2 regions of the Ureibacillus sp. FSL K6-2830 genome follow, and region 2 is predicted to be linked to the other one. Evidence: riboswitches for the same ligand, from Rfam matches in the RefSeq annotation. Region 2 holds a riboswitch; the other holds the start of a gene.
The links. A riboswitch is a leader RNA that binds a small molecule or an ion and turns the genes downstream of it on or off. The one in region 2 is predicted to bind preQ1.

Region 1 (17,325 bases), 1.2 Mb from region 2:
ATACGATGATTCATTTGGCAGCATTGCTTTCCGCAACGGCAGAAATTAAACCAATCCTTGCATGGGAATTAAATATGGGCGGTTTATTAAATGCGTTAGAGGTTTCAAAAGAATTAAACATGCAATTGTTTAATCCGAGTTCTATTGCAGTCTTTGGGCCAACTACTCCGAAAAACGATACACCACAAGAAACATTGCAACGGCCGACGACCATGTATGGCGTGAATAAAGTAGCAGGAGAATTGCTATGCGATTATTATCACTTACGCTACGGTGTTGATGTAAGAGGTCTTCGATTCCCAGGTTTAATTTCACCAGGAACACCACCTGGAGGAGGAACGACGGATTATGCGGTGGAAATTTATCATAAAGCGGTAAATGAGGGAAGTTATACTTCTTATATTGCAGAAGGAACATATATGGATATGATGTATATGCCTGATGCATTGAATGCGATTGTGGATTTAATGGAAGCAGATCCTGCCAAACTAACTGTTCGCAATGCCTATAATATCTCCGCAATGAGCTTTGATCCATCAGAGATTGCAGCGGAAATCAAAAAACATATTCCTCATTTTGAAATTAAATATGACGTCGATCCGGTGCGGCAAAGTATTGCGGAAAGTTGGCCAAATTCCATCGATTCTTCCCGAGCGATTGCTGACTGGGGATTCAAGGCAACTTATGATTTAACGACAATGACAATCGATATGCTTGATAAAATCGGTGGAGGCATTAAAAGCAAAACGACACTATAACACGTAAAAGGGATTTTATTTATATATGATACGTAAAGAAAAAGGAGAGTTAGAAGTTCCGAAACTTTGCGACTTCTCTTAACGAAAAAATTGCATAAGAAAAGGGGAGTTCGAATTCGAACAGCCCCTTATTTTTTCAGCAATTCAAATACTTGTTGTACATCTTTATCACCACGGCCAGAAATATTAACGATAATGCTATCTTCAGCTGATAAAGTAGGTGCCAATTTCAGAGCATAGGCAACGGCGTGAGAGCTTTCAAGAGCTGGAATAATACCTTCCGTTTTGGATAACGTTTGGAATGCTTCTAATACTTCTTCGTTTGTGACCGCAACATACTCGCCGCGGCCTGTTTCATGCAAGTAGGCGTGTAGTGGTCCAACCCCTTGATAATCTAAACCGGCAGCGATGGAATTTGTATCGAGCAAGTTGCCTTCTTCATCTTGAAGGACATAGCTTTTGAAGCCGTGAAGGATGCCGGGAGAACCTTTCGTAAGGGTTGCAGCGCCTGCAGGTTCCACACCGATTAAGCGCACATTTTCATCATTAATATAATGGGAGAAAGCACCAGCTGCATTGCTGCCCCCACCGACAGCAGCGATAATAGCTGTTGGAAGTTTGCCTTCTCTTTCTAAATGTTGAGCGCGGCTTTCACGGCTAATCACGGATTGGAAATGTTCTACAATTTCAGGATATGGAGTAGGGCCTACAGCAGAGCCTAGCAAATAGAAAGTATTTTCATAGTTATGAACTAAATCAAGGAAGGCTTCATCTACCGCTTCTTTTAATAAGCCGTTTCCTTTATCCACCGCAACTACTTGAGCACCGAGAAGCTCCATGCGGAACACATTTAAAGCTTGGCGCTTCGTGTCCTTTGCGCCCATGTAAATCGTGCATTCCATTCCGAACATCGCAGCAGCTGTCGCAGTGGCAACTCCGTGTTGTCCAGCTCCCGTTTCAGCGATGATTCTTTTAGCTCCCATACGTTTGGCAAGCAAAATTTGGCCAAGCACATTGTTTAATTTATGGGAGCCCGTATGGTTTAAATCTTCTCGTTTTAAATAAATTTTTGCTCCGCCTAATTTTTCCGTTAAGTTTTTAGCAAAGTAAAGGGGAGTTTCGCGGCCAGCATATTCTTTTAAGTAATAGTTTAGTTCTTCATTGAAAGCTGGGTCGTCTTTAACTTTCCCAAATTCTTCTGCAATTCGGTCGAGCACTTTTTGTACCTCATCTGGAACAAAGCTGCCACCAAAATCTCCATAGTAACCATTTTTAATTAAAGTTTTGCTCAAGATTTACAACTCCTTTTTCAAAGTGTTGATTTTGTCACAAAAACAGTCAATATGTTCACAAAATCTGTATCTTCGAAGCTTTCACAAGACTTTCAATTGTATCCCAATCATCTTTTGTTAAACTGTCAACGATTTTACTGCCGACAATAACACCGCTTGTAAAGGTGCCGAATTGTATAACCTGTTCTGGGGTGGAAATGCCGAACCCTGCTAAAACAGGTGTATCTGTATAGCTTTGAATTTTTTCAAAATGGCTCTCTAAGTCGCCTTCGAAAGTGGAGCGAGCACCAGTGATTCCATTAACTGTCACCGCATAAATAAATCCTTCGCTTGCTTTTGTAAGCTTTTCAATTCGCTCTGGTGTACTTGTCAATGAAACAAGCTGAACTAAGTCAACGCCATATGCCTTAAGTGAAGGGTGAACGATAGTACTTTCTTCTAGTGGCATATCTGGAATAATGACGCCGCGAATCCCTGCCTCATAAGCATCTTTTGCAAATGCATCGATTCCGTAGGCTAAAATCGGGTTTAAATAGGTCATTGCCACTAATGGAACCGTAATTTCATCTGCGAAAGAGGCAAGAGTTTCAAGTACTTTTCGTAATGTTGTGCCCTTTGCTAATGCTCTTACAGCAGCCTCTTCAATCGTCGGTCCATCCGCTACAGGGTCGGTGAAGGGGATGCCCACTTCAATCGCAGTGACTCCTAGTTGTTGCAATTTCAAAATCGTCGGTTTCAACGTATCAAGCCCGCCATCGCCAGCCATTATGTAAGGAATAAAAGCTTTATGGCCTAGGCGAGTTGCTCCTACAATTGCTTCAGTTAATTGGCTCATGATAAGTCACCTCCAAGGGCATCAAAAATTGTATGAACGTCTTTATCTCCACGGCCGGATAAACAAACGACGATAATCTGATCTTGGTTCATTGTTTTTGCAAGTTCAGTAGCATAATAAACGGCATGGGCGCTCTCTAAAGCAGGGAGAATCCCTTCTGTTTGGCAAAGAAGTTTAACCGCCGCAAGCGCTTCTTCATCAGTTGCCATGACATATTGGGCGCGGCCAGTTTCATACAAATAGCAATGTTCTGGGCCGACTCCCGGATAGTCAAGCCCCGCGGAAATGGAGTGAGCTTCTTGTACAAATCCGTCATCATCTTGCAATAAGTACATATAAGCGCCATGCAATACACCCGTTTTTCCACCGTTAATAGCAGCTGCATGTTTTCCAGTTTCAAAGCCTTTTCCGGCAGCTTCCACACCGTATAGAGCAACCTCTTGATTTTCAACGAAAGGATAGAACATACCAATGGAGTTGCTGCCACCTCCGATGCAAGCAACAACAGCATCAGGCAGTCGGTTTTCCTTTTCGATAATTTGTTTTTTCGTTTCATCGCCAATGATCCGCTGGAAATCACGGACAATTGTAGGGAAGGGGTGTGGCCCCATGGCAGAGCCTAAAATGTAGTGGGTTGTTTCGACATTTGTCACCCAGTAACGCAACGCTTCGTTGACCGCATCTTTTAATGTTCTGGATCCTTTATCGACAGCCACCACTTTTGTACCTAATAGCTCCATGCGGAATACGTTCAATGCTTGACGCTTTACATCTTCTGCTCCCATGAAGACGATGCATTCCATGTTGAGTAGGGCGCAGGCAGTTGCAGTTGCGACACCATGTTGACCAGCTCCAGTTTCGGCAACAATTTTTGTTTTGCCCATCCGTTTTGCAAGCAATGCCTGGCCGAGAGCGTTGTTAATTTTGTGGGCTCCTGTATGGTTTAAATCTTCTCGTTTTAAATAAATTTTTGCGCCGCCACAATGCTCAGTAAGTCGTTCTGCAAAGTAAAGGGGCGTTTCTCTGCCAACGTAGTCTTTTAAATAGTAGTGAAGTTCCTGTTGGAAAGACTCATCATGTTTATATTGTTCATAAGCTTCTTCAAGTTCCAGTAAGGCTGTCATTAATGTTTCCGGAACAAATTGACCGCCAAAACGACCGAACTTGCCTTTTACTTTCGTCATGTCATTTAGCTCCTTTAACCGTTTATTGTAAAGTTGTTGCTGCTTGGATGAATGATTGAATCAGCTCACAATTTTTCTTTCCATCTTGCTCAACGCCGCTTGAAACATCTACAGCGAAAGGTTGTACCGCTGCAATCGCCTGCTGCACGTTCAAAGCATTCAGTCCTCCTGCAAGTATTACTTTCTCTTTAGGGATGGAAAGTTGATCAAGTAAAGACCAATCAAATGATTTACCACTCCCGCCAGCGAAATCTGTTCCGGGAGCATCGAATAAATAGTAATCTACGTTGTACTTGCTAGCTTTTTCAACATCGCTAAGCTCGCGGATGGAAAAAGCTTTGATAGAAGGGAGTCCTAGTTTTTCGATAAAAGTTGGTTCTTCATTGCCGTGATATTGAATGAAATCGAGTGGTACTTTTTCAAAAGCTTCTTTCACTTCATCTTCTGTCGGATTGACAAATACACCAACTTTTTTCACATGTTTCGGTACTATTTGTGCAAGTTCACAGGCCTTTTTGATGGAAATTTGTCTTTTGCTTGGCGCAAACACAAAGCCTAAAAAATTCGCTCCTGCAGCAACTGCACAATGCACGTGAACTTTTTCTTTTAATCCGCAAATTTTCACTTTCGTCATCGCTCTACATCCTTAAAGGGAGGAAGTTTTATTTGGAAAGATTTTAATGTCTCTTCCACATTGCCGCTTCTCATCAACGATTCGCCGACAAGAATTCCACGGGCTCCCGCTTTAGCAACACGTTCGGCATCCACTGTTTCAAAAATGCCGCTTTCACTGATGAAGGCTATACCTTCAACGCGATTGATTGTTTCTGCCAACTTTTCAGTTTGAGCTAAGTTGACGTGGAATGTTTTCAAATCTCTGTTATTGACACCAATCAATTTTGGTTGAAGGCGAAGGGCGCGCTCCAATTCTTCTTCGTTGTGTACTTCAACAAGTACCTCCAACCCTAAACCTGTTGCGTACTCATATAATTCCGATAAAGTTTCGTCATCTAAAGCAGCGACAATCAGCAAAATAACGGATGCACCTGCATGGAGTGCATAATCGATTTGCACTTTATCGATGATGAAATCTTTATTTAAAATTGGAGTATCTACATGATTTGCAATGCTGGCCAAGTCTTCAAAAGATCCTTTGAAAAACTTTTCTTCCGTTAAAACAGAGATGCATGCTGCACCAGCTTGTGCATATCGTTTTGCTTGTTGTACTGGGTCAGCGTCCTCATTTATGATGCCTTTAGAAGGGGAGGCTCGCTTCATTTCTGCAATAATTTGAAGAGTGTCAGATTTTCGTAATGCATCGTACAATGATGGCCGTTTTTTTAAAGGAATGTCCCATTGGGGCTTTGATTCTTTCAATTTTGGAAGAATCGCTTTTTTATGTTCAATTATCATATCTAAAATCGTCATTAAAGTGCTTGCTCCTTTATTGTGTTTTGGCTAAATTCAATCACTGCTTCTAGTTTCTTATAAGCACGACCGGATTCGATGGCATCACGAGCCATGGAAACACCTTCTTTCAATGTTTCGGCAATGCCGTAAGCGAAGAAACCGAGAGCTGAATTTAAAACGACTGCATCATAGTATGGCGAGCGTTTTCCTTTCAATAATTCTTTTAATATTTCAGCATTTTCTTCCGGTGTACCACCACGGAGGTGTGATATCGATGCAGGTTGTATACCCAGTTCTTCAATGTTGATGGTGAAAGGTTTAATTTCGCCATTTTCCAACAGGGCAGAACGGTTTCGGTGGTCGAGAGAAGCTTCATCCATGCCTTGTGATCCTGAAATAACGATAGCTCGCTTTCTCCCTAAAATACTTAATACTTTTGCATATTCCTCCACGAAATCTGGACGATTAATGCCGACTAGTTGAACCTCTAAGTCAACAGGATTTGTTAAGGGGCCAACTAAGTTGAAAATGGTTGGCTTACCAATTGCTCGTCGAACTTCACCGATGCGTTTCAGTTTTGGATGAACGGCCGGGGCATATAGAAAAGTGATTCCTTCTTGTTCCAATAACTGTACGGACTCATGGACAGTAAAATCTGTATGAATACCTAGTGCTTGTAGGACATCGGCACTTCCAGAAGAACTAGAAATTTTCCGATTGCCGTGTTTTGCAACTTTGACACCACTACTGGCTAACACAAAGGCAGAAGTTGTACTGATGTTGAAAGTTTTCAGACCGTCGCCCCCAGTACCGCAAATATCGATATAAGTATCTTTTGGAACAGGGAAATGAATGGCATTGGATTTCATCACGATGGAAAGGGCGGCAATTTCCTCTGCTGTTTCACCTTTTTCATGAAGTGCTACTAAAAATTCAGCAATTGCTTCTTTTGGTGTTTCCTCGTTAAAGATGATTTCTACCGCTTGAATCATATCGTCATAAGATAAGTTTTCCTTCTGTTGAACTCGTTTGATATAAGCTTGAATGTTCATTCTATCATCCTCCAAATTTAAAATTTGAAGTTTAGATAGAATAGCCGGTGGGAGAAATAAAAAAACCTCTGCAAAAGGGCATGAAAACCCATTTGCAGAGGACGACCTTGCTGCCGCGTTGCCACCTCTATTGAAGCAGTTATGACTTCCACCTCGGTGTGCTCACTGTCGTGAACACTTCCCAATAACGCGGGAAAGACGTCAACCACTTGCGCAGTTGCTCTCGTAAGGCCCATTCACGAAAAGGAATGCACTAGTTTCCACCAACCACTAGCTCTCTATCGCATTACACATTTCGCTACTTTTCCTTACTCATCAATTTTGCTCGGCTATTCTCAACTAAACTCAGACTCTACTCAACTAAGCTACCGGTGCGGTGATTGTGCTTCCACAACCTTTCTCCGCCACGTTTGATTTCAGTATATTTTATTCTGAAATTATATGAATGTCAATAATTTTCGGTAAATTTGGGAAGGAAAATGTTATTCGAATAAATAAGTATTTTCGAATCGATAAATTGCTAAATTCAAAAAATAATTGCTGATTGTAAAAATCAAGCAAATCCAAAAGAGTTCGTTCATTTTTAATCCTAGTATAAGAGGCCGGGGCAAAAGATAAAAAACACCATTTTCTCACGGGAGAAAATGGTGTTTTTGATAATTGAAGAAAATTGATTTCCGTTCCGGGGACGCTTTCCGCGGGCCCGGCTCGAGCCTCCTCTGATTCAATCCTTCGCTCCTTCGGGGTCTCGAAAGGGCTCGTCGCAGGAAAGCTTTGAATTTACTTCCTTGAACTTGCTCCGCTCTGCGGCTAAGCGTGCGCGACAGAAACTCGCCCCGTCACTCCAATCAATTTTTTACAAAAAATCTTTTTGCAGCTCGTTCACTTTATTAGTTAAGTCCCAGCCTCTTTATATTATTGATCGATTAAATTTTTGAAATGTAATCGTTTATCTAGCAATTGCATAATTGGAATGCCGATTAGTAAAACAACCGCTTCACCAATGGCTGTAGTTAACCACGAAAGCCAGAAGGGAAGCTCTAACGCTAACTTTAATTCTAAAGCGATAATCCACATCATGAATGTGAAGACAAATGAGTTAATCAACATACGATAGGCGATGTTTTTCACATATTTGCTAACGATGATAAGAATCGTTAAGCAAATAACGGAGTGGGCTACTCCGAAGACTAAATCAAACCAGCCTAGAGGTGAAAATAAGTTTGATATAAATACGCCTAATACAACACCTAGCATATAGCGAGGGTTAAAGGCAATTAGGTGGTTAAAGATTTCAGCGATGCGAAATTGAATATCGCCAAAGCTTAAAAATGATAGCGTATACGTTACCGCAATATAAAGTGCAGCTATGATTGCGGACATTGCCATAAATTTTGTTTTCATTAAATTTTCACTCCTTAGTTTTTTATCGTGGGATTTCGCGAACCACGGTGTGATAAGCACACAAAATATAATTCTATCATAAACAAAAAGAAAATCAAATTTAGCTTTGGAAAAAATGAACGATGATAAAGGGAAGATTTCGTACAACAAAATAAAGTTCACAATTTTGTCACAAAATATTCATTATTTCAAAAAAATAATTTATTCTAGAAAATCCTCGTAATTTAGCGATTTAAAGCGATAAATTAACATTACTAAAGTAATAAAAAGAATTTTCTTAAATTCAGAACATTCCTAATGTTATTGACTCTTGAACGATGAGAATGTAATATATCGTTAAACTCTAGCTTTATTTGAATAAAGCGAAAAAATTTTTCATTCGAAATTGTTAGTAATTTTTTGAAGGATAGCGGGGGATATTTGTATGAAAAGTAGCATGAAAAAACTATCATTTTTGCTCTTTGGTTTAATGTTGCTTCTAGCTGCTTGTGGCGGCGGCGGTAATGATACATCTGAATCGAGCGAAAACAACACAGAAAACGAAACAACAGAAGAAGCAAAAAATTATAAGATTGGTGTAACACAAATTGTTGAACATCCATCTTTAAACGCTGCATATCAAGGATTCCAAGATGCATTGAAAGATGCTGGTTTAAATGTTGAATATGATTATCAAATTGCACAAAACGATAATAGTTTGAATACGCAAATTGCACAAAACTTAGCAAGTGCAGGAGTAGATTTGATTTTCGCCAACTCCACTCCATCTGCACAAGCTGCTAAAAATGTAACAACTGAAATTCCAATTGTTTTTACATCTGTAACAGATCCGGTTGCAGCTCAATTAATTGATTCGATTGAATCACCTGGTGCAAACGTTACTGGTACGATTGACTTGCACCCAGAAGCAATTAAAACAACGGTAGAATTCATGAAAGACGCTTTAGACGTTAAATCAATCGGAATGGTTTACAACGCAGGTGAACAAAACTCAGTAGCTCAAGTAAACCAAGTGAAAGAGATTGCTGATTCATTAGGTTTAAAAGTAGAAGGTGCTACTGTATCTCAAAGTTCAGAGATCAAACAAGCTGCAGAATCTTTAATCGGAAAAGTTGATGCATTTTATATCATTACAGATAACACAGTCGTATCCGCTCTAGAATCTATTATTCAAGTAGCAGATAGCAATAAACTACCGCTTGTTGTTGGTGAATTTGACTCTGTAAGACGCGGCGGATTGTTGGCATTTGGTTTCGAGTATTACGATATCGGATATCAAGCTGGTGAAATGGCTGCAAAAATCTTAAAAGGTGAAGCGACACCTGCAGATATTCCAGCAGAATATCCAAATACATTGAAATTAGTAATGAATAAAGATGCAATTGAGAAACTTGGTCTTGAAGTGAAAGACGAGTGGGAAGCTGAGCTTGTCGAAACACAACAATAAAATATTTTCAACATGTTAGGAGAGATGATTCAATATGTTTACAGCAATGTTCGGTGCAGTTGAGCAAGGAATCATCTACGCAATAATGGCACTCGGAGTGTATCTAACATTCCGAGTGTTAGATTTTCCAGACTTGACGGTAGATGGTAGCTTTGTTTCGGGTGCGGCTACAGCTGCAACAATGATTGTTTTAGGTTATCACCCAATATTAGCTACGTTAGCAGCGATTGTCGTAGGATTTATTGCAGGATGTATCACTGGTTTGCTCCATACAAAAGGAAACATTAATCCGCTCCTTGCCGGGATTATTATGATGATTGGCCTCTATTCCGTAAACCTGCGAATTATGGGCATCTCGAGTGAAAATGCAGCAAGCCTTCCGAACGTTCCTCTACTAAATAGTGAAACAATCTTCACTAAAATTTATTCCTTCTGGGAACATTTAGGGATTGATGCATTTTTCAATAACATTTTGACGAGTTTAGGAGTAAAAAATCTTCCACAAACTTGGGAAATCCTTTTTGTCATGATAATTCTTACAACAGCAATTAAGTTCATAGTGGATTGGTTCCTCAAAACAGAGGTTGGTCTAGCGATTCGAGCTACGGGAGATAACAAACGAATGATTCGCAGTTTTTCAGCGAATACGGACACTTTAATTATTTTAGGTGTTGGATTATCGAATGGATTAGTAGCGTTAGCGGGGGCTTTAATCGCCCAATATAATAAATATTCCGATGCGACAATGGGGATCGGGATGATTACAGTCGGTCTAGCATCGGTCATTATCGGTGAAGCGATTTTTGGAACGAAATCAATCATGCGCACTACTTTTGCGGTAATAGTTGGAGCAATTGTTTATCGGATTGTACTTGCGATTGCATTGCGAGTGCCATTCCTCGATGCAAGTGATATGAAATTGATTACAGCCATTATTGTAATCTTAGCGTTAGTAGTTCCGCAAATGATTGATAAGCAAAAAGATAAGAAGAGGAAGGAGAAGCGACTGCAAGAAAAGTTAGCCGCTGCCCAACTAGAAAAGCAAGGAGGCGATCACCTTGCTTAAGCTAGAAGGCATTAACAAAATTTTTAATGAAGGTACACCAGATGAAAAGGTGGCATTGAATAATATCAATCTTCATTTAAAACCAGGAGATTTCGTAACAGTTATCGGAAGTAACGGTGCGGGAAAGTCAACGATGATGAATATGATTTCTGGGGTATTAAAACCAGATGTTGGAAAAGTATGGATAGATGGAAAAGACGTAACCCATTTACCTGAATACAAGCGTTCTCATTATATCGGGCGCGTTTTTCAAGATCCGATGGCGGGTACTGCACCATCTATGACAATTGAGGAAAATCTTGCAATTGCTTATGCTCGAAACGCCAATCGTTCATTGCGATTAGGCGTGAATCGACAACGACGTGACTTCTTCCGCACGTCTCTTGAGAAATTGCATTTAAATTTAGAAAATCGCTTAAATGCAAAAGTAGGATTGCTATCCGGTGGGGAAAGACAGGCATTGTCATTATTGATGGCAACATTTACGCAACCTGCGATTCTATTACTAGATGAGCATACGGCAGCTCTTGACCCATCACGAGCAGAATTGATTACGAACTTAACAAAGCAATTGGTAGAAGAAAATCATTTAACAACGTTAATGGTAACGCACAACATGCAACAAGCTATCGATTTAGGCAATCGTTTAATTATGATGGATAAAGGGCAAATCATTTTAGAAGTAGATGAAGTTCAAAAACCAAACTTAACAATTCCAGACTTAATGGCTGAATTCGAACGCATCCGCGGTGAAAAAATGAATTCTGACCGAGCGTTGTTGGGGTAATTAATGTTGATACAGCCAACTCTTATTATAAGGGTTGGTTTTTATTTTTTTAAATACCAAAATAAAAATGAATACTATCCTTCCAACTTGAAAAAAATAATACAAAATCTGTTAATAAAATTTAAAACCCGGGCGTTGATCACACTAAACGCTCGGGTTTCTTTTTTGTTAAATCAACAATCCAAATAAAGTGCTGTCTTTATTCACTTCTTTAAACTCAAAACCATTCACTCGCATGCGATCGATTAAACCTTCATAATCTTCCGGCTTGCTTACTTCAATTCCGACTAGTGCAGGACCTTCTTCTTTATTGTTTTTCTTCGTATATTCAAATCGGATAATATCATCATTAGGGCCGAGAACAACCGTTAAGAATTGGCGTAATGCTCCTGCGCGTTGAGGGAAGTTGACGATAAAGTAGTAAAGCAAACCTTCATATAATAATGATTTTTCTTTAATCTCTTGCATACGGCTGATATCATTATTGCCACCTGTAATAATCGCAACGGCCGTTTTTCCTTTTAGCTGATCCGCATAAAAATCAAGGGCGGATACTGGTAATGCGCCGGATGGTTCTGCAATGATAGCGTGTTTATTATATAAGTCAAGAATAGTTGTACTTACTTTTCCTTCCGGTATTGTAATAATATCATCTAAATATTTGCGGCAAATTTCATAAGTTTTTTGCCCAACAGATTGAACTGCTGTACCGTCGCAAAACTTATCAATTTTTTCTAAAGTGACAGGTCCGCCATTTTCAAAGGCTGCTTTCATACTTGGAGCGCCTTCTGGTTCAACCCCAATCACTTTTGTATGTGGTGAAATGTTTTTAATATAGGCAGCAACTCCGCTCATTAATCCTCCGCCACCGATACCTCCAAATACAAAATCAAGAGGTTCTTCAATGTCATTTAAAATTTCTACGCCCAATGTACCTTGTCCAGCGATAATATCATAATCATCAAAAGGATGAATAAAGATCATTTCATGTTCCAAACAATAATCCATCGCTGCATTTGCTGAATCATCAAATGTATCGCCAGTTAACACAATCTCCACATAATCGCGACCGAACATGCGCACTTGGTCGACTTTTTGTTTTGGAGTTGTCAACGGCATGAAAATGGTTCCTTTAATCTTTAAATGAGCACAAGAATAAGCTACCCCTTGGGCATGATTGCCGGCGCTGGCGCAAACAACACCTCTTGCACGTGCTTCATCTTCAACTTTTTTAATTTTATAATAAGCACCCCGTAACTTAAAGGAGCGCACTGATTGTAAATCTTCACGTTTTAAATAAATATTCGCACCGTACTTTTCTGACAGATATTCATTTTTTTGCAATGGCGTATGAATTACTACATCTTTTAATTGGTGCTGTGCTTTTAAGATGTTTTCAACAGTAAAGCTTTTATCCGCAACTTCCATTTTAAATTTAACCTCCGTTAGTTCCAGCATTTATTTATTTTAACATAAGATTCAGTATTTTATGAAATTTATAAATGCCATACTGTAAAGTCCCTTTATATGTATATGATTTCATACATAAAACTTTTGAAATATAAATAATATACAGAATAGTCTAAAGACAGCTTTTAAAAAAATCAAGGTATAAATCGATAAAAAAAGAAAAAAATTTGTTTATTTAAAACGTTAAAGTGTTAAAGTTATTTGAATAATCGACATGCTTCCATAAGTAGGAGCCGTATTTAAAAAACGGGGCTGGGATATAACTAATAAAGTGAACGAGCTGCAAAAAGATTTTTTGTAAAAAATTGATTGGAGTGACGGGGCGAGTGCTCCTGTCGCGCACGCTTAGTCGCAAAGCGGAGCAAGCTCAAGGAAGTAAATTCAAAGCTTTCCTGCGACGAGCCCTCTCGAGACCCCGCAGGAGCGAAGGATTGAATCAGAGGAGGCTCGAGCCCAATGTCAGAAACTTATACAACCAATAATTTACAGTTAGTAGGCAACCATCTGGCTGTCTACTTTTAAAAATACTATTCAACCTACAAAGTGTTGATAATTTTCTAAAATCGGCTAAAAAAGGCAATAGGATGCCCGGGGCTTAAATTTTTATTTTTTTAAGCCCCTAATTTATTTACATTTAATAAACAAATAGGTTATATTTATCCTATGTATTGTTTATAGACACCTTTTTTGGTTTAGGGGATACTTTGTTGAGGACAGACCATTCCTTCGTGGGTAGCTTCTCCCAGATCGAATAGGTGTCTTATTTCTTATAATCACTTTCATGATTTTTGTAAACATTCTCTCTCTTTTGATTGGACAATCTTCTAATAATAAGTGAACCATCCTATCTTTTAATTTTCCTATTAAGATATTTGTGTTTACTTGATAATCATGTTTTCGTCTTTTTTTCTTACTCTCCTCATTAATTGTTTCATTGGCATCATTTCTCAATAAACTGACCATATTCGATAAATATATTGATGCATAGAAATCTTGTTCAATTGCGATTTTCGAACTACCCGTGAAATTTTCTATTTCGATTTTATTTTTCACATCATTATATTCTGTTTCAATTCCCCAGCGTTTAAAATAAAGAGATTTAAACTCAGAGATACCAAACTCTTCCTCGGTTAAATTTGTGACAAGTATTTCTTCCGTGCCAGAATCCAGTGGGAATCTAACTACACGAGCAGTAATCACTTGTTTCCTATGTATTATATGAATGTTTTGATCAGCATCTTTCGCTTCGACAATTTCCTTTATCGTATTTTTTTGACATCGCATCACATATTTGATACCAAGGGCATCTAAATAGGCAATAAAATCTCTCGATGGATACCCTCGATCAAATAAAAAAAGATCATTTTTTAATCCAATTTGTACGAGTTCTTCAATCATATCCTTTGCACTATCTCGCTCAGCTACCTTATATGGATTGATTCTAGAAGTAATAATGATTCCATTCTCAAGATCGTAAATACAAGAGGCACTAGCTCTTGCATAACTTGTCTTATGATTTTTTCCATACCCAAAATAATTTCGAAGCTCCTCAGTATCAGGGATTTGGAGCACACTTCCATCGATTGCGCAAAGTCTAAATCCACGATAAGTTTTAAAGGAATTTTCTTCATAATACCAATTCACAATCGCTTTTGTAAGTTTTACAAAAGCGAGAGGAGAAATCTTTTTTCGTGCGGCTGAATAGCCTTGTTTGGAAATACTAATTTCTGATAAATTAAATTTGTCGAAAAAGTCGTCAAGTTCAATTTGGAGGCTCTTTTTAACAAAGTTTAAGCTAAATAGAATAGTATTTTTAAAATTTAACTTCTTTTCTTTTCGTGTAAAATACGTTTCTTTTGTCCGAGATTCAAGCATAAACATCACATCATTCAGCATCTTTCGAGTAATCTCAATTGCGCCTAAAAAAGTACTTTTCGTTTTCAAAAAAACCACCATCCTCGTTTTATTAACCAAAAATTGGTATCTAAAACGATTTTGGTGGTTTTTTATAAAATACAAGAGTCCTTTTACCTATTTTTGTGAATGTTAAATTAAAGATTAATTTTCAAATAAACTTCCATTAAATGTAATCTTAAGTTGATGACATTGGGCTCGAGCCGGGCCCGCGGAAAGCGTCCCCGGAACGGAAATCAATTCTACAATTATCAAAAAAACACCATTTTCTCCTGTAAGAAAATGGTGTTTTTTATATTTTGTCCCAAGCTCGTCATATAAGTTAAAAGATTAAGTGAGCGATGAAAGCAACTATCGGTATTGAAATGATTGTGCGAATTAAGAAGATAATAAACAAATCCCAAATTTTTAATGGAAGTTTTGTACCTAAAATCAAGCCACCAACTTCAGACATATAAATTAATTGCGTAACAGAAATTGTTGCGATAAAGAAACGAGTTAATTCAGACTCGATTCCAGCTCCTAATATAGAAGGAAGCAACATATCCGCGAATCCAATAATCATTGTTTGGGCAGCTTCGTCTGCGTAAGGAATTTGGAACAATTGCAAAATCGGTTCGAATGGCATTCCTAAAATTTTAAAGAAACTAGTATATTCTGCAAGAATTAATGCTATTGTACCGAATGCCATGATGACCGGTGTAATGGCAAACCACATTTCCAAAACATTTTTAAAGCCTGAGCGAACCACATTTAATAAATTTCGATTGCTATGGGCTTTATCTAACGCATTTTGTAGGCCAAAAGTAAATGAATTAAATCCTTCCGGAACATCTTCACGGCGACTTTCTGGAGTAGATCCGTCAAAATTCGTATCCGGTTTATTTCGTAAAGGATAGATTCTTGGCATAATGACAGCCAAGATTAAACCAACTAAAATGACCGTACCGTAAAATTGCAAGAAATAATGGCCAAGATCTACCGTTTCAACAATTACAAAACAGAAAGTAATCGAAACGACGGAAAAGGTAGTGGCGATTGTAGCAGCCTCTCTCGCTGTATAGTTTCCTTGCTCATATTGTCTACTTGTGAGAAGCACACCAATTGTGCCGTCTCCAACCCAAGAAGCCAAACAGTCAATAGCAGCTCGTCCAGGAATTTTAAAAATGGGACGCATAATTTTTACCATCATGGAACCAAAAAATTCTAATAGCCCGAAATCTGTCAAAAGCGGTAACAATAATCCAGCAAAAAAGAATAATGAAAACATCATTGTTACTAAGCCGCCATCAGGATTTAATAACAAGCCAGATGTGTTTTCACTAGTGAAGGCTTCCGGCCCGATTTGGAATATATATAACGTTGCAAATACGACCGCTAAAACTCGCATTACTGTCCAGAATGCATGAGTACGGAATAAAGCATCGAAAATCGTCACTTTTCCTGATTGCGGTACAAAGTGCATCACAATAGATCCAACAGCAGCAATAATAAAGACAACATACGCAAACCAATGGATAAAGGTTACGATATTAGCAGAAAGACCGTTCGCCAAAAGTGCGATTGGAACCTTAAGTCCATCTGGCGTACTAACAGGAATAATGAATAAAAAGATACCTAAAATCGAAAGACATAAAAATAAAAACCATGTATATGGATGAAATTTTTTTACCATAATAAACCCCTCATTAATTTTTGTTGCATATTTATACACTATAAATGGTATTTATACTGATGTCTATATAAATAGAAAAAATAATAGTATTTCGAAAATTTTATACTTTTCGTCTTTTATACTACACTAAAATAGCAAAAAACTGCATAAAAGAGAAGAGGGTAAATAAAAAAACACCATTTGTGAAAAAATGGTGTTTTTTTGATGTGCGCCCGGCATGTACATGAACTATAGGGTGTAAGTCCCGAACCCCGAAGACAGAAGTAGAGGTTAGCTCAACGAAAGGGTGTCCGTGGTGACGCGGAATCTGAAGGAAGCTGGAGGCAAAACACCGGTCAAATGTTAGCGGTATTAACTAAACGTGACGATATAGTAACGGCACATATGATTTATTTGTCAAAATTAGATGATATGGGCGTTAGTGAGAAAGAAAATGAGGAAACAATTCGCTTTGAAAGTCCTTTCAAATTTAATGGGGAAAAAGTTGTCGGATTAGTATTACCTAGGGTACAAAATTTAAAAAAAGGAAAAAAGGATCTACTGGAACTTTTAGTTTACTTTGCTGACATAGAGAAATGGAAATTAGAAGCTATGGAAGAAGTGAAGTACGATAAAATCAATATCTTGTTTTCTTAACTTGATTTTTGCAGAAACACGTAACGGATTTCAATAAAAAGTCTCGGAATTACTTTTCCCAGTATAACCATTTAAAGGTTTTTCTGGTACATTGGTTTATATTGATATTTTTAAGAAATTAATTGTAATTTCTTCACAAACCCTTCTTCGTATATAGATAGTTTTTGAAAATTATCATCATCAATTAACTCTGTGAACTTAATAGCGTCGATTAAGTATTTTCTGTTTCGATTATCTAAATCACGTATGATTCTATCTGGAAAAACGTGCTGAATTATTAATGTTGCTTTATCGAAACTAATATTTAGTTCAGGGTAATTGTACATATCAGAGGTAACTTGAAAATAATAATCTCTAACAAGTGCTGTATATTCTTTGTCCTTTTCACTATACAA
Region 2 (16,367 bases):
GATGGAAGAACATTTGTAGGAATCACTTGAAATACGGGCTGTGCAGGCTTTTTACCGCTATGTATCACCTCTCTCAATTCGTACCCTGTTATTTCCCACTCTTTCATTAAATACGCCATTTTCTCCGATACAACCCAGTAATCGACACCGACATTGACCATATATCGATCCCCCACTTTTGAAGTATCCATGACTAAAGGGGAAGTCTGAACTTTTTCCTGAATGCCGCAAGATGGGCAAATCGTCTTCCATTCAATTCCATCCTCTTTGTGTTCTAAAAACGCTTTTGATGAATTACCTGTAGAAACCAACCTAAAAAAAGGCGATCGTTCAAAATCTAAATAATTAAACCTGCAAGAAAATGATTCACCACATGAAATCTGGTATTCTTTTTTTAAATGAGAAGTGATATAAGAAATTGTATCTATTCCTACCTTTCCGTTGAGTCGGATTGGAACCTGAAGATATACTTCAGTCCCCATTTTCGGCTTATCCGGAAAGTTTAATGAAATATCAAATTTTCCAAAAAGTCTTTCGAGTTCACTTTTTAAAGAATATTCGGCAAAAAAATCTATACATACATAAATATCCATACAGAAACATCCTCTTTTATAAGATTATGGGAAAGAGTGAGTCAAATTATATACTACCCACTCCACCCAAAAAACTACTATAATTTTAATAACAAAGACAGTATTTATTACTTAGCTTTATATTGTTTAGCTTTAGAAAATTGATACAAAAATTCCCATAATGGATCGCCAGTTTCATTCCAAAGTTCTTTATAAGCATATCCAAAAAAACATGATTCATAAATTCTACTTTTGTTGTTTCATATACAATCATGCGAAAAATTACAGCAGTCAATTATATTTTTTCTTAAATTTTACAAATTTATTATATAAATGCAAATTAGTGAATTATGATTTTCATAATTTTTCCAAAAAATAAAAAGCATCCACAGTTCATGAACAGAGATGCTTTTTACATAATTTTCCACTTGTATTAAAATCTTTCCTTAATCTCCCCCACACCTGCTGCAATCATCACCGCCAACTTCATGCGGGCTTTTTTGCTGTCGTAGTCGCGGCCGAGGATGGCACCTTTCTTTTGTAAGTCGTAGGCAGTTCCTGGTGTATCGTACACCACTTTGACGTTTCCTTCCGCCGTGCTTGTTGTCACCACCACGACGACGCCTTTTTCAATCGCATATTGCACTTGTTCCGCAACAGCTGGATGGACTTGTCCACGGCCGAACGCTTCAAGGACAATGCCTTTTGCTCCCGTCTCCACCGCATACTTAATCAAGCGGCCATCGGAGCCCAATGAACATTTGATGATTTCCACATAAGGCAATTCGGACTTCAGCTCATACGTTTCCTTTTTCACCGCTTTCCCGTAAAGGATGACTTCTTCCTCATCCACATACCCCAAATGGCCGAACCCCGGCGCGTTGAAGCCGTCCACATTAGAAGCATGATGTTTCTTCACATAGCGGGCAGGAAGAATCTTTTCATTAAATAACACGACCGTACCTAAGCTTCTTGCTTCTTCGCTTGCAGCCAAAATGATGGCTTGGCGCAAGTTAGCAAATGAGTCAGTGCCAATACTTACTGGACTTCTTTGCGCTCCTGTCACTACGATTGGGCGTTCATCATGGATCGTTAAATCAAGAAAGTATGTCGTTTCTTCTAACGTATCTGTTCCATGAGTGACAACAATTCCTGCTACTTCTTCTTTTTCAAATACATTTTCAATTTTCTCTTTTAAACGCACTAAATGGTCAAATGTCATTTCATTGCTCGGTAATTGGAAAATGGTTTCTACCTGCAATTCGATGTATTGTGGTAAAACACATTGTTTGGACAGTTCTTCACCCGTTAACATCCCGGAAGACAAAAGACCTGTTTCAGGATTTATACCACTAGCGATTGTTCCACCAGTACTGATTAAAACAACTTTTTTTCTCATTCCTCGCACCCCTAACATTAAATACAATCATATTCTAGAAAATATTAATTCATTGTTGGAATAACTTCAACTAATGGACTAGAAATCCCTACCGCTAAAAAATCGCATTTTAATTGGCTATCTTATTCTTATAAAAACCCCTTGGCACTCTTACCAAGGGTTCTTATGTTTAACCTTCTAAAATTAATTTTTCTAATTGCAACGGCTCAATATATTCTCCGTTTTTATAAGCTCGCATGTTACCGCCAGAAATTTCATCAATTAATAAGATTTCTTTTGTTTCACGATCACGGCCGAATTCAAATTTAATATCGTATAATTCGATGTCTTTTTTCGCCAATTCTTCTTTTACAATGCCAGCGATTGTTTGTGTCAGTTCTTTTAATACTTTGTATTCATCTTTTGATAAAATACCAAGCATATCTAAAGCATCTTCGCTAATAGGTGGGTCTTCTCTTTCATCGTCTTTAATTGTTACTTCCACAAATGCATCAAGTGGCTGCCCTTCTTGTGCATATAAACCATATCGACGTAAGAAACTTCCCACTGCACGGAAGCGGCAAATCACTTCCAAGCCTTTGCCGAATGTTTCCGCCGGTTTCACTTTCATCGTCTTTTTATCGATATCCGCTTCAATAAAATGCGTTGGGATGCCTTTTTCATTTAGCAATTCGAAGAAATATTTCGTCAATTTTAAGCCTGCAAGTCCGGCACCTTCAATTGTTAACCCAACCGAATTGGCACCTGGGTCAAAAACTCCGTCAACGCCCGTTACATCATCTTTAAATTCTAATAAGTAGTTGCCGTCTTCTAGTTCGTAAACATTTTTCGTTTTACCAGTATAAATGTGCTTCATGTCAAGTCTCCTTCTTCTCTTAGCCTTTACATCGATTAGAATTGATGTTGTCTATATAATAAATCAAAAAATTATTCTAGTACAAGGGGGATCACCTCTTATTATCTACCTCTTCTATATATTCTAAAAATTAAAAATTTTTAATTAGTGTGTAGCTGCTTATGTAATAGAAAAATATTAGACTTATATATGGAAATATTTCAAAGTGCTGCTCAAACAATAAACCAAGATAATAACGATTATATTAATGCATAATAAACGCACCTACGAATTCATTCGAGGTGCGTTTAATTTCATATGCTTTGTTCCCACAAGATAGCCTTATTACACATAACTCTCAATGTTCACACTTAACACCGAAGAAAGAAGCTTTTTCGTATATGGGTGTTCTGGATGCTCAAAGACCTTCTGGGTTTCCCCAACTTCCACGATCTCCCCTTTATACATCACCGCTACCCTTTGACACATATAACGGATGACGGCCATATTGTGAGAAATAAATAAATACGTTAACTGTCTTTCTTTCTGCAATTCTTTTAATAGGTTCAACACTTGCGCTTGCACGGAAACATCCAATGCTGAAGTTGGTTCATCTAAAACGATAAAAGAAGGGTCTGTAATAAGTGCGCGTGCTATTGCAATTCTTTGCCGCTGTCCACCGCTAAATTCATGGGGAAAACGGTCTAAATGTTCCTCTTTTAGTCCAACTCGTTTTATCAACTGTATAAGTCGTTCTAACTCTCCTTTTTCTTTTCTTTCGGGTTTTGGTAAACCATGTAAAGGTTCCTTAATAATATCTCTTACCCGCATTCTCGGATCTAAAGAACTTTGAGGATCTTGGAAAACGGTTTGAATTTCCCCTGGCCTTGTTCTTTCATATTTATTATTCTTCCATAATGGTTTTCCTTTATAAGTAATCGTTCCACTTGTCGGGGCTTCCAATCCAACTATCATTTTCCCTAATGTACTTTTTCCTGAGCCAGATTCTCCAACAATCCCTAACACTTCTCCCTCACATATCGTTAAATTCACAGATTTTACAGCTTTCATCGTTTGCTTTCTCGTGTTATATATTTTTTCAAGATTTGTAATTTCAATCATACTGTCACCTTCTCCAGCCAACAAGACACATGGTGACCTGGCTCGATTTCCTTTAATTGCGGATGGTTACTCTTGCAAATATCCATAACTTGATTGCAACGATCGGAAAAGGCACATCCAACAGGCCTTTTCAATAAATTTGGAGATTCACCTTCAATAGCTTGTAGTGGCTCATCTGGAGTAACAGAATCAGGCAAGGCCTTTAATAGTGATTTTGTATATGGATGGCGTGGGTGAATTAACACCTCTCTTGTCTTACCGCTTTCCACCACTTCGCCCGCATACATTACGATAATCCGATCACACATGTTACTCACAACGCCTAAATCATGGGAGATAAATAATACTGAAGTTCCTCTTTTTCTATTTAATTCTTTAATTAATTGTATAATTTCATATTGTATCGTTACATCCAATGCTGTTGTTGGTTCATCGGCAATTAATAAATTCGGAGGGGCAGCCATCGCAAGAGCTATAACGACTCGCTGGCGCATTCCACCACTTAATTCAAAGGGATACTTGTTAGCAACAAGTTCTGGTTGATCTATATGAACTTCTTGCAAAGCTTTAATCACTGCTTCTTTCGCTTCTTGTTTTGGCAATTGTCTATGTTTTTTGATGACATGAAATAATTGTTGTCCAATTTTCATCGTCGGCTGTAAAGCGGTCATTGGTTCTTGGAACACCATTCCGATTTCTTTTCCTCTTAATGCATGCAACTCTTTCTTCTTAAGCTTTAGTAAATTTTTCCCTTTATAATAAATTTCCCCTTGCACAATTATGGCATTTTCTTCAAGTAATCCTAATATTGATAAAGCTGTAATGGATTTTCCAGACCCTGACTCCCCAACAATCCCGACAATTTCACCTGAGTCTATTGAAAGATTCATATTTTTTAAAGCTTCAGTAATGCCATATAACCCCCGGAAATTCACATGCAGGTTTTTGATTTCAAGTAACACCTCAACACCACCTAACGAGCAGATTTCGGATCAAGTACATCTCGAATTCCATCACCGATTAAATTCAAAGCCCCAGCAGCTAAAAATAAAAATAGCCCAGGAAATACTGGATACCACCAATAAGTTAAAAGGTATGTCCAGCCTACACTAATCATCGCACCCCATTCAGGCGTTGGAGGTTGTGCACCTAACCCTAAAAAACCTAGAGTTGCAATTAGTAAAATCGTATCTCCTATATCAAGAGTGGCTTGAATAATTACCGGTGAAACTGCGTTTGGAATAATGTGTTTAATGATAATCAATGGTTTAGAAATTCCAAAAGTTTCTGCTGATTTCACAAAAAGCTTCTCTTTTAACCCTAGTGCTTCAGCCCTTGCTAGTCGTATATAGACAGGAACTTTTACGATGGCAATGGCAAGCATGGCGTTTTGTAAATTTGGTCCTAATACTGCCGCCAATGCCATCGCTAAAATTAAACTTGGGAATGCCAAAATCATATCGACAAGTCGCATAATGATGGTGTCCACAATTCCACCAAGATAACCTGAAATACTGCCAATTATAAGACCGACCAAAGCTGCAATAAAAATAACGACTATACCAAGCCCAAGGGATAAGATGGCACCATAAAAAATTCTTGTAAAAATATCTCTTCCTACTTCATCGGTACCAAACCAATGACTATTTGACGGTGGTTGAAACTTATTTGCTAAATCGATTTTGTTTGGATCATAGGGAGAAATAAAAGGCACGAGTATCGACAGGACCACAATGATACATAAAATTGCTAAACCAACGAGGGTCATTTTGTTTTGTTTCAATTTATACCAGAAGGGATTTTTTGTAGTTTCCAACTTATAGAATCTGCTTACCATAATTTCCCCCTTATCGCTTCAACTGCGGATTTAAAATCAGATAAATTATATCCACTGTTAAATTAATCAACACATATCCAACTCCAATAAAAATCGTAAAGCCCATAATTGCAGGAAAATCTAAATATTGTATAGACTCCACAACAAATTTCCCCATGCCTGGCCACCCAAAGATTGTTTCCGTTACAATAGCTCCGCCTAGCAAAGATCCAAAGGCTACACCAATTACTGTCACTGTAGGAATTAATGCATTTCGCAACGCATAGGAAACAATTAACAATCTGCCTTGAATTCCATTTGCAATAGCTGTTCTTATATATTCTTGTTTCATTACTTCCAACATACTCGCACGTACTTGTCTTGTAATTACAGCCAATTGTGCAAAAGATAATACGATGGCCGGCAACAATAAATGTTTGATGCTACTTTTTAGCGCAATAGTGTCTAGAGTCAGAATGCTATCAATAATGTAAAATCCTGTAATATGTGTTGGTGGGTTTACATCTGTTCCAATTCTTCCGTTTGAAGGCAGCCATCCTAACATTCCATAAAAAATTAAAATGGCAACCAATCCGCTAAAAAACACTGGTATGGAAACCCCACTAATGGAAAATACGCGGCTAACATGATCCCAAAAAGTGTTTTTCTTAAGTGCAGCTAACACCCCAAGAGGAATCCCTATTAATATCGCAATGAAAAAAGCTGCAATTGCCAATTCCAAAGTAGCAGGGAAAAATTGAAGTAAATCATTTAAAACAGGGCGTTGTGTTCGAATAGATGTACCTAAATCTCCTTTTAATAAATCACCTATATAATTGAAATATTGGATCCAGACTGGCTGGTCTAGACCCAATTGTTTACGAATGGATTGCAATGTTTCTTCACTTGCTCTTTGTCCAGCAATCATACTAGCAGGATCACCTGGAATGACACGGGACATAAAGAATGTCACCAATGTCACTCCAAAAATAACAAAAACTAATAATCCAAGCCTTTTCACAATTATCTTGAGCATGTATGCCACCCCGTTTTATTTAGACATCTCATGCAAATTGTACTGTCCTTCTAACATAGGATTGTAAACAAATCCTTTTACTCGTTTGTTCATCGGTAAAATAAAGTCTTTTTGATAAAGCAAAATATAGGGTGCATCTTCTAACACAATATCCTGAACTTGTTTATAAAGATTATGGCGAACTTCTTGATTATTTTTCGCCACAGCTTCTCTTAATAACTTATCTACTTGAGGATTTGTATAGAATGCACGATTTCCTGCTAAACCATGGTTTTCTGAATCAAACCAATAGTTCATGAACATATATGGGTCACCAAAGTCTGGACTCCATACGCCTAGCATCAAATCAAATTCACCTTTATCCATCATTTCACGAGAAGTAGCATAAGCAACTTTATTTAGATTTACTTTCACACCAATTTCCGCTAAATTTGCTTGAATTGTAATCGCTTCTGACTCCCACCATGACTTATTATCAGAATATAGTAATGTCAACTCGAGATTTTCCGCTCCTGCTTCTTGCAATAATTGTTTAGCCTTTTCCACATCATGGTTATATTGTTTCACCGATTTGTCATGTCCCCAAAGCCCTTCTGGAATTGGTCCGTGCATTTGAGTCGCAAATCCAAGTTGCACTCCGCTAATTAAACTTTCGTAATCAATTGCGTAGTTTAGTGCTTGTCTTACCCGTTTATCTTGTAGCGCAGGATTTCCATTTTTCGTATTGATATATACATAGTCAACTAGTAAACTAGGTTCTTGCAAAATCGTTACATGTTCAACATTTTCTAGCGTATGGATTTGATCTACTGGGATTCCTTCTGCAATATCGATTTCACCTTTCTCTAACTGCATTCGTTGAACAGATGGATCGTTAATAATTCTGAATAAAACCTTTTTAAAATGAGGTTGAATTTTTGAATGTTCGTTTACCTCTAATGTAATGGACTCTCCTTTTTTCCATTCCGTTAATTTATATGGACCACTACCCATCGTTGCACTAGCTAGATAGTTTTGCCCTAAATCTCCATTTTGGTCTTGTTCCATAACTTTCGGGTTTACAATATTTCCGTAGTTTGCTGCAAGAGTTGATAAAAACGGCGGGAATGGTTCAGATAATATAAATTTCACAGTCAATGGATCTTCTACTACAATTTCAGAAACCATGCTAAATACACTTGCTGGTCCTTGGTTGATTTTCAATGTTCTCTCAAAGCTAGCTTTCACCGCTTCCGCATCCACTGGTGTACCATCAGAAAATTTATGACCTTCTTCTAGATAAAAAGTCCAAGTTTTTCCGTCTTCACTTACTTCCCATTCTTTTGCAAGTCCAGGTTTAATATTCGTTGTTGCCCCATCATAATCTACTAATCTTTGATAAACATTATAGACAACTTTCCAAGTTGTATTATCCATCGTGATGGCAGGATCTAAAGATGTAACATCTGCTGGTATTGCAACAACTAGCTGGTCTGAACCAGACTGCGTTCCTTCATTAGTCGTTGCATCTTCTTTTGCTGGTGCGTTAGCATTTTCTTGACAAGCTGCAAGTAAGAAGACTAATGCAATCATTAAGAAATTAAACCAATTTTTTCTCATAACATTCCTCCCTAATAAATGTTTCATTTAATTTCTCCGATTTCAGACTTTGGTTTGTATGTTGAGTCCGCTTATGCTGATTAGAAGAAATTTAATAGAGTTTGCTATAATAACTAATCAATTTGAAATAAATATTTAACCTTCGTAATAGAATAGCTTTATTATGATATATGCACTGTAGAACTATTTTATGTTTAATGAGAACTATTCTTTTTCTATCAAATGTAATGAATTGAGAGGGAGAAATCTTAATAGGAAATATAAATAATAGAATGCAAAACAATCTTCGAATATATTTAATAGAGTTTTAATTATTAGGGAGTGTATAAATTGATTAAAGCAATTGTACTTTTTGTATTTGCAGGGTTAGCAGAAATTGGGGGAGGCTATTTAATTTGGCAGTGGTTAAGAGAAGATCGTTCCGCTCTATTAGGTTTAATTGGTGGAATTGTTCTATTCCTATATGGGGTCATCGCCACATTCCAATCCTTTCCAAACTTCGGCAGAGTCTATGCAGCTTATGGAGGCGTATTTATTTTTCTTTCAGTGCTTTGGGGATGGAGCGTTGATAAGAAAACCCCGGATATTTATGATTGGATAGGAACTGCAATATGCTTAGCTGGTGTTGCGGTCATGTTATTTGCACCGAGAGAATAATGTCTTAATATTTATGTATTTGTACATGGAATTGCTTTAGCATTGGTGAAGGACAACTAGATATTATAGAATAATATAAATACATACTTTTACCATTTTATTTAGGAGGCCGTCATGGAAAACGAATATGTGGTTGGTTGGGGAACTTTGGCATTAATAAATGCAGGTCTGGCACAAGGAAAAAATCGCTCTGGATTGAACTGGTTTTTGCTTTCCCTATTTTTAGGTCCTGTAGCAACATTGATTTTATTATTTGTAGAAAAGCGTTAAATTTTATTTCTTAAAAAGAGGGCGTCATTCGATTTGACATTATTAGAATGGACGCCCAATTCTTTTTATATAGATGTAAAAGCCCCTTACTCCATCAAAAAAAGACCGCTTAAATAGCATAGCACTTAAGCAGTCTTAACGATCACAATTTGATTTACAAAATCCGATAACTTGGAGAGATATTTTAAACCCCTCTTTTATTCCCCCACACAAGGGTATGGAGTTGCGGCAGTACTTTCACGTTTTGTAATTCCGCATCTGCCATTACTTTGTTAATGAGCCTTTCATATTTTTTCAGTAAATGGCTAACGAGTTTCGTTTGATCTTTTGTAGTTGTGTCATCATTGCCAACCTGTAAGAAAAATGGAATAGTCGGATATCTTAAATGTACTTTTTTTGCATATTCATAATCTTCCTCATCAAATACAACGACTTTCAATGAAATGTGCTGGTTGCCGTTTCGGGCATTTAGCTTATCTATGATTTCAGTAAGCACCGTAAAATCCGTTTTCATCCCAGAACTTGGCGGTTTAGGGGAAATCGTTAATTCATCGATTTCATACAGCCAATCTTGCCATCTGCTCCCTTGCGTTTCAACGCCAATTCTTATATCATTTTCCTTTAAAATCCGAACTAATGCCTCTAGATGACGAATCAATACAGGATTTCCACCAGAAATGGTAACAAAAGAAAATCCATTTCCTCCTAGCCCTTTTAACTCAGTCCAAATCTCTTCCGCTGTCATTTGCTTAATCAAACTTTTGCCGCTGCCATCCCAAGTAAAGGCAGAATCGCACCAGGAACAGGAATAGTCACAACCTGCCGTGCGGACAAACATCGTCTTTTGCCCGATGACCATCCCTTCCCCTTGGATGGTCGGTCCAAAAATCTCGATGACGGGGATTTTACTCATCTTCCATCCACTCCCGTCTAGCTTCTGCATAACTTGTAGGAGTCTCATAGAGTCGAATAAATTCCACCCGCGCCCCGTCAAAACCTTTCTCCTGCAACGCTTCCGCCAATTTTTCATAAATCCAAACGACCATATTCTCAGCCGTTGTGTTCATCGGGGGCAACGTTTCATTTAAATAACGATGATCCAAATAGATTTCTATTTTTTCTTTCCAGATTTTTTTAAGATCGGCAAAATCAATCACCAATCCCCGGTCGTCCGGATAGCCGCTGACGCCCAGCACCACTTTGTACGTATGGCCATGGAGATTTTTACATTTCCCATCATAAGCATGTAAATGATGAGCTGCGTCAAAAGTAAATTCCTTGCTGACGAGCACACGCTTCGAGTGATATCTCAATTGGTCTCTTTGAATATCTTCATCTAGTTTTTGAAGCTTATCAACAATTCTAAAATCTAACATGTGAAGCACCCTTTCTAGAACGTAAATACTCATCAAGACCTCTTTTTCTCAACTTACATGCTGGACATTCTCCACAGCCATCTGCAATGATTCCGTTATAGCAAGTCAATGTATTGTTTCGTACAAAATCAAGCACACCTAATTGATCTGCCAGTTCCCATGTTTGTGCTTTCGTTAACCACATGAGCGGCGTATGAATGACAAACGTATCATCCATCGCTAAATTCATTGTTACATTCAACGATTTGATAAAAACATCACGGCAATCAGGATAGCCACTAAAATCCGTTTCACATACGCCTGTTACGATATGATTTGCTCCTACTTGGCTTGCTAACACCCCTGCAAAGGAAAGGAATAGCAAATTGCGCCCCGGCACAAAGGTAGAAGGAAGCTCGCCATCTTTCCCTTCCTCAACTTCGATATCATCCCGTGTTAGTGCGTTTGGAGCTAGCTGATTTAAAAGGGACATATCAAGAATGTGATGCTTCACTCCTACTTCCTTTGCGATTTCCTTTGCACATTCAATTTCCAATCGATGTCTTTGACCATAATCAAACGTCACAGCTTCCACTTCTTTAAACTGTTCTTTTGCCCAAAACAAACATGTCGTGCTGTCTTGTCCACCACTAAATACGACGATTGCTTTTTCTTCTTTTAATATCATTAAAGACACTCCTTCATAAAGAAAAAAACAGCATCCTAAGAAGGAAATGCTGTTTCTTCTTAGTTTTTTATAGAGGGTAGCTAAGAACCTCTGTTATTCAATTATCGATTATCCACTTTTTCTGGATATAAATCATGATTCATTAAACGGTAATTTGCCATTTCTTCATATTTCGTTCCAGGTCTTCCGTAGTTGCACCATGGATCGATGGAAATTCCCCCGCGCGGAGTAAATTTCCCCCACACTTCAATATATCTTGGATCTAATAATTCAATTAAATCATTCATAATGATATTTACGCAGTCTTCATGAAAATCTCCATGATTTCGAAAACTGAATAAATATAATTTCAGCGATTTGCTTTCCACCAATTTTTTATCCGGAATATAAGAAATATAAATCGTTGCAAAATCCGGCTGCTGTGTAAGCGGACAAAGACTAGTAAATTCAGGACAATTGAATTTTACAAAATAATCCCGATTGACATGTAAATTATCCACTGCTTCCAATACTTCTGGCGCATATTTTGTTGGATATGACGTCTTTTGATTACCGAGCAGCGTCAAATCCTTTAAACCATCTTCTAATTTGCGACTAGACATAAAAAAACCTCCTTGCAAAATGTTTCCCAACATTTTCAAGAGAGGTAAACCCAATTCATTCTATTAAAACTGATGAAATAACATTGTTTCATAGTTTTTTATAGAGGGTTATGCTATGAACCTCTCCCGTTCTAGTCGGGTATTCAACTTTACTTAGTAATATTATAGAATATAGTGAAAAAGGTCAAATTTTTTTAGAAAGTTTATTAAAAAAGCAATGAGATAATCAATGGATTGCCATTTCAAATCTCAATTATCCCACCACTGATTCGCTTAAAGCCGCGCAATTTCCCTAGCTCCTCCACAAAACGGAGGCATGCAAGATCTTTCGCTTTTGCTTCAATCATAATATCTGCAGATTTTCCGAAATCCTTTAAGGCTTTAATTAATGGAAAAGCAAAATCCATATCAACATAATCCGCATGTGCCCGTAACATTTTTTCAGATTTTGGTGATGATAAATGAAATTTCGGAACTTTCCCTGTATGTTCCCAAGTCGCAAAAATCCTTGGCAACAACTCTTCTAATTCACAGTCTCCTTTATTTACTATATAGTGATGGTAATCAAATACAAAAGGTACTTTTAATTTTTCACAAATGGCTAATGTCTCTTCTGCTGTATAGGTTTTATCATCATTTTCCAGAGTCGTTTGCAAGCGAATTGTTGAATCTAATTTTTGGAAGTTTTGATAAAATCGAGAAATAGATGCATCTTTATCCCCGTAAGCTCCTCCTACATGGATATTTAACATTGCCTCTTTTTCTAGCCCCATTGCCTGCAACATTTTAAAATGATAGGTCATATCCACAATGGCATTGTTTGTTACATGAGCTTGTTTACTTGTGAATAAAGTAAACTGTCCTGGGTGAAAGCTGACCCGCATTCCATAATTTCGAACCATTTCTCCGATTTCTTTAAAAAGATGTTCAAACGGGGAGATAAACTCCCAATCCACTTCCGGATGTGCAGCTAATGGAATGAGAGATGAAGACATTCGGTACACTAGTATTCCGTGGGCAATATTGTAATGGAGAATGCGAATTGTATTTTTTAAATTTCGCTCCGTGATGGTTAATAATTTCTCGGCTCTACTTGTTTCATCGAGTTTTTTCCAGTTGGTAAAAGTAATTGAATGTGAAGGAGACGCTTCCCACAATGGGAGCGCCATTGAAACATAACCAAATCGAAGTATCATCTGTACACCATCCTAAAAAAGAATGATGAGGATAGTGTTTGTCAATGGAGAACGATACATACATCATGAAAGGAGGATTATGAAATCTGACAATAGTGATTACCCCACTATTTCTTTTCGTTTCTATAAATTTCATTCGAGATACTTCCAATCATTGACGAAATGAGATGAGGAAAGTTTGAAAAAATTATCCCATTCCATAATTTTATTTAAATCGTTACAATAAGATTCAATTCGAACAATTGATTTTGAATAATAACTAGAATTACTAATAATTCTCTAAAAAAATCTTGTATTGATTACCTATGAAATTTTTTAATAATACCATCTTCTCTTTTGTATCTATTACTTCAAATGGAATAAATACTTCATGCTTTTTTAATTTAAATGTTCTCATTTGCCCGATATCAAAATTTAAAATCTTTTGTATCTCCTTTTGGACGATTTTTCCTTTCGCAGATTCAGGATTTCCAGGATCAACATGCAAAATTAAACAACGATATCTTTTATCACCATTCAAAGTTGCAAATTTTTTAGAAGCACCTCTAATGGTAATTGGTTTATATCCTAATGATAAACTCTTATTAGCAATAGTACATTCGATAAAACCTAAGCTATTTAAGTATTTATGTAGTTCACCAAATACGAGTAATTCTTTCATTATTTTCCGCTCCATTAAATTTTTATTTTTTATGATAAATCAATTGAACAACTCCCGATGGAAACGTCTTTGCTTCTACAAGTTTTAGTGCTACTCTATGTTGAATATCAATAAATAATGGTTTCCCCTCTCCTAGAATAATTGGATGGACTGATAAACGATATTCGTCAACTAAATCATGATTAACAAATGTTGTAATGAGACTGGCTCCACCATATAACCAAATATCTTTCCCAGGTTTATTTTTTAATTTATTTACTTCTTCTACTACATTGCCGTTGATGTAAATAGCCTTCCCATCAGCACTTTGTTGTGTTCTAGAAAACACATATTTCTCTTTGCTTTCGATTATTTCCCACATTTCTATTTCTTCTGCGCTTGCATTTTCTCCAGGTGAATATTGTCCCCACAATTCATAACTTTTTCTTCCGTAAAAAATTGTATCGATTTGATGGAGAAATTCCGTAAAGTTCATTTCTGGTTCCATAATGCACCAATCGATTTCTCCATTCTTTCCTTCTATAAAGCCATCTAACGTCACGGCTAAATCTAGTATAATCTTTCTTTGGTTTTGCATCATTTCCCCTCTCTTCCTTAGATTTTCGATTGGAAAACTACTATATCATACGCTTGAACTTTATTGTCAAATATCTCCTTGATAGTGACAAAATCTTATGTTAGCATGATTGATTTTTCTAAGATTGGACGAATGATCCTCGTTGAAGTTGCATGTTCAGTGTTGGGCTAAAGAAGACAAATGACAAAAAGCGAATTGGGATCACTCCAATCCGCCTTAAATAAATTGCCATAATACCTCATTAAATCGATCCCGTTCTTCCCAAAACGTTCCATGGCCGCTATATTGGAAAGGAACGACCTTCGAATTTGGTATGAGTTCATTGAGTTCTTGAGCTTGTGCAAAAGGGATTACTTTATCATGTATTCCATGAATGATTAACGTAGGCACATGAATTTTTGAAAGATCCGCATATAAATTTTCATCTCTTAAAGTATTAATGATTGCAATTGTCGACCAAATTGCTGCATCCAATCCCATTTTCATAAACCAATCAGAAAATTTTTTGTAATATATTGGAAGAAAAATCCGTCGATTACTTTTTGCATCATTTTCGGTCGATCATTATATGCTAGTTGAAGAAAACTTTGTGCAGTCTCTTGTGTAAAGCCGATTGGAACTGCACTCGCAACAAGAATTAATTTCGATACACCAAAGCCATGATGACGAGACATATAACGTATTGCAATAGCTCCGCCAGTAGAATGGCCTACTAATGCAAAATTGTTTAATTTTAGAGCATCCACAACTGCACGAACATCATCAGCTAACCTGTTGTAACAATATCCTTCAAAAGGTCTATCCGATTTTCCGAAACCTCTCCAATCAATGCCGATACAACGATATCCTAACATCGGCAAGACGTTATACTGATATTCAAACTGATTATGATTTAAAGGCCAACCGTGTAAAAACACAATGGTTTTCTTTCCATGAGGATTAATATCTTCCACATATAATTTCACACCCGAATCAACGGTAACAAAATAGCCCATGCATACCCTCCCGTAATTCAGTCTCGGAATAGGATATTCAGGGCTGAAAATATAGGTGAATCTCTTAGTCGATAAAGAAACAACTTTTAATTTATGCTCGCAAAATTTTTTCCATCGCTTTTCCTTTTGCCAATTCATCGATAAGTTTATCCAAATAGCGAATTTCCTGCATCAAAGGATCTTCAATCTCTTCTACCCGCACTCCACAGATAACGCCTTTGATGAGTTTACGGTTAGCATTTAACTGAGGAGCTTCATTAAAGAACGTTTCAAAATCTGACTCTTTTTCTAATTGCGCCTCTAATTCTTCTTGGCTATATCCAGTTAACCAACGAATTATTTCATCTACTTCTTCTTTTGTACGACCTTTTTTCTCTGCTTTCTGAATATAAAGAGGATATACACTTGAAAATTTCATGTTATAAATCCGATTGTTTTTCATCACATGCTACTCCTTTTCTTCAGGCGAAATATTTTTTTCATTATATCGAAGTTCGAAATGAATAAACAGCCGCAACTTCCATACAGTTAGTTCCAACAAATTATTCCAATCAAATACCCTAAAACTGCTAAACCAATTCCTCCACCGTAAGTGATTATTATGTACAAAAGAAAATGCTTTTTATTCTTTAAATAAAATTGAATGAGTTCTAACTTCAATGTTGAAAAGGTTGTAAATGCCCCAAGAAATCCTGTCCCTAAAAGTAAGAGCAAGGTTTCATTTGCTTTTGCACCCGTGATGATGCCTAATATAAACGCTCCTAATAAATTTACAGTCATTGTTCCAAAGGGCAGTGACTCTTGTTTATTTAAAACTTTAGCAATGGCAAATCGAGAGATAGCGCCTAGAAAACCCCCAATTCCCACGTATACGAAATGCATCAACAAGTCGAATCAACCTCCTTACTGCCTTTAAAACCTAATCGGCTCATAACCAATCCACCGATAATACTTACTAAAATATAAAGCACTCCTAACAAATAATGC

Region 1: another riboswitch for preQ1. It lies ahead of NSU17_RS05500 (QueT transporter family protein); the one in region 2 lies ahead of queF (preQ(1) synthase).

What each region holds. Positions count from the first base shown of each region.
Region 1 covers NZ_JBBOQR010000001.1:1,117,293-1,134,617, reverse strand. The annotation lists gene NSU17_RS05535 (NAD-dependent epimerase/dehydratase family protein) at 1-758, shown strand, start outside; gene trpB (tryptophan synthase subunit beta) at 887-2,050, opposite strand; gene trpA (tryptophan synthase subunit alpha) at 2,106-2,885, opposite strand; gene trpB (tryptophan synthase subunit beta) at 2,882-4,069, opposite strand; gene NSU17_RS05515 (phosphoribosylanthranilate isomerase) at 4,092-4,703, opposite strand; gene trpC (indole-3-glycerol phosphate synthase TrpC) at 4,700-5,497, opposite strand; gene trpD (anthranilate phosphoribosyltransferase) at 5,497-6,531, opposite strand; T-box leader at 6,626-6,856, opposite strand; gene NSU17_RS05500 (QueT transporter family protein) at 7,447-7,935, opposite strand; PreQ1 riboswitch class I at 7,944-7,987, opposite strand; gene NSU17_RS05495 (ABC transporter substrate-binding protein) at 8,360-9,382, shown strand; gene NSU17_RS05490 (ABC transporter permease) at 9,417-10,448, shown strand; gene NSU17_RS05485 (ABC transporter ATP-binding protein) at 10,441-11,235, shown strand; gene ilvA (threonine ammonia-lyase IlvA) at 11,404-12,663, opposite strand; gene NSU17_RS05475 (IS4 family transposase) at 13,378-14,658, opposite strand; gene NSU17_RS05470 (YjiH family protein) at 14,942-16,294, opposite strand; gene NSU17_RS05465 (hypothetical protein) at 16,634-16,930, shown strand; gene NSU17_RS05460 (hypothetical protein) at 17,041-17,325, opposite strand, start outside.
Region 2 covers NZ_JBBOQR010000001.1:2,320,021-2,336,387, reverse strand. The annotation lists gene NSU17_RS11540 (hypothetical protein) at 1-593, opposite strand, end outside; gene NSU17_RS11535 (asparaginase) at 1,006-1,971, opposite strand; gene NSU17_RS11530 (phosphoribosylaminoimidazolesuccinocarboxamide synthase) at 2,141-2,827, opposite strand; gene NSU17_RS11525 (ABC transporter ATP-binding protein) at 3,152-3,928, opposite strand; gene NSU17_RS11520 (ABC transporter ATP-binding protein) at 3,925-4,890, opposite strand; gene NSU17_RS11515 (ABC transporter permease) at 4,902-5,765, opposite strand; gene NSU17_RS11510 (ABC transporter permease) at 5,776-6,780, opposite strand; gene NSU17_RS11505 (ABC transporter substrate-binding protein) at 6,796-8,379, opposite strand; gene NSU17_RS11500 (YnfA family protein) at 8,710-9,036, shown strand; gene NSU17_RS11495 (hypothetical protein) at 9,151-9,306, shown strand; gene queE (7-carboxy-7-deazaguanine synthase QueE) at 9,491-10,219, opposite strand; gene queD (6-carboxytetrahydropterin synthase QueD) at 10,212-10,682, opposite strand; gene queC (7-cyano-7-deazaguanine synthase QueC) at 10,669-11,349, opposite strand; PreQ1 riboswitch class I at 11,403-11,446, opposite strand; gene queF (preQ(1) synthase) at 11,451-11,951, opposite strand; PreQ1 riboswitch class I at 12,036-12,081, opposite strand; gene uvsE (UV DNA damage repair endonuclease UvsE) at 12,194-13,147, opposite strand; gene NSU17_RS11465 (hypothetical protein) at 13,416-13,808, opposite strand; gene NSU17_RS11460 (dihydrofolate reductase family protein) at 13,831-14,385, opposite strand; partial or broken gene NSU17_RS11455 (alpha/beta fold hydrolase) at 14,602-15,380, opposite strand; gene NSU17_RS11450 (DUF2200 domain-containing protein) at 15,472-15,822, opposite strand; gene NSU17_RS11445 (fluoride efflux transporter FluC) at 15,909-16,262, opposite strand; gene NSU17_RS11440 (fluoride efflux transporter FluC) at 16,262-16,367, opposite strand, start outside.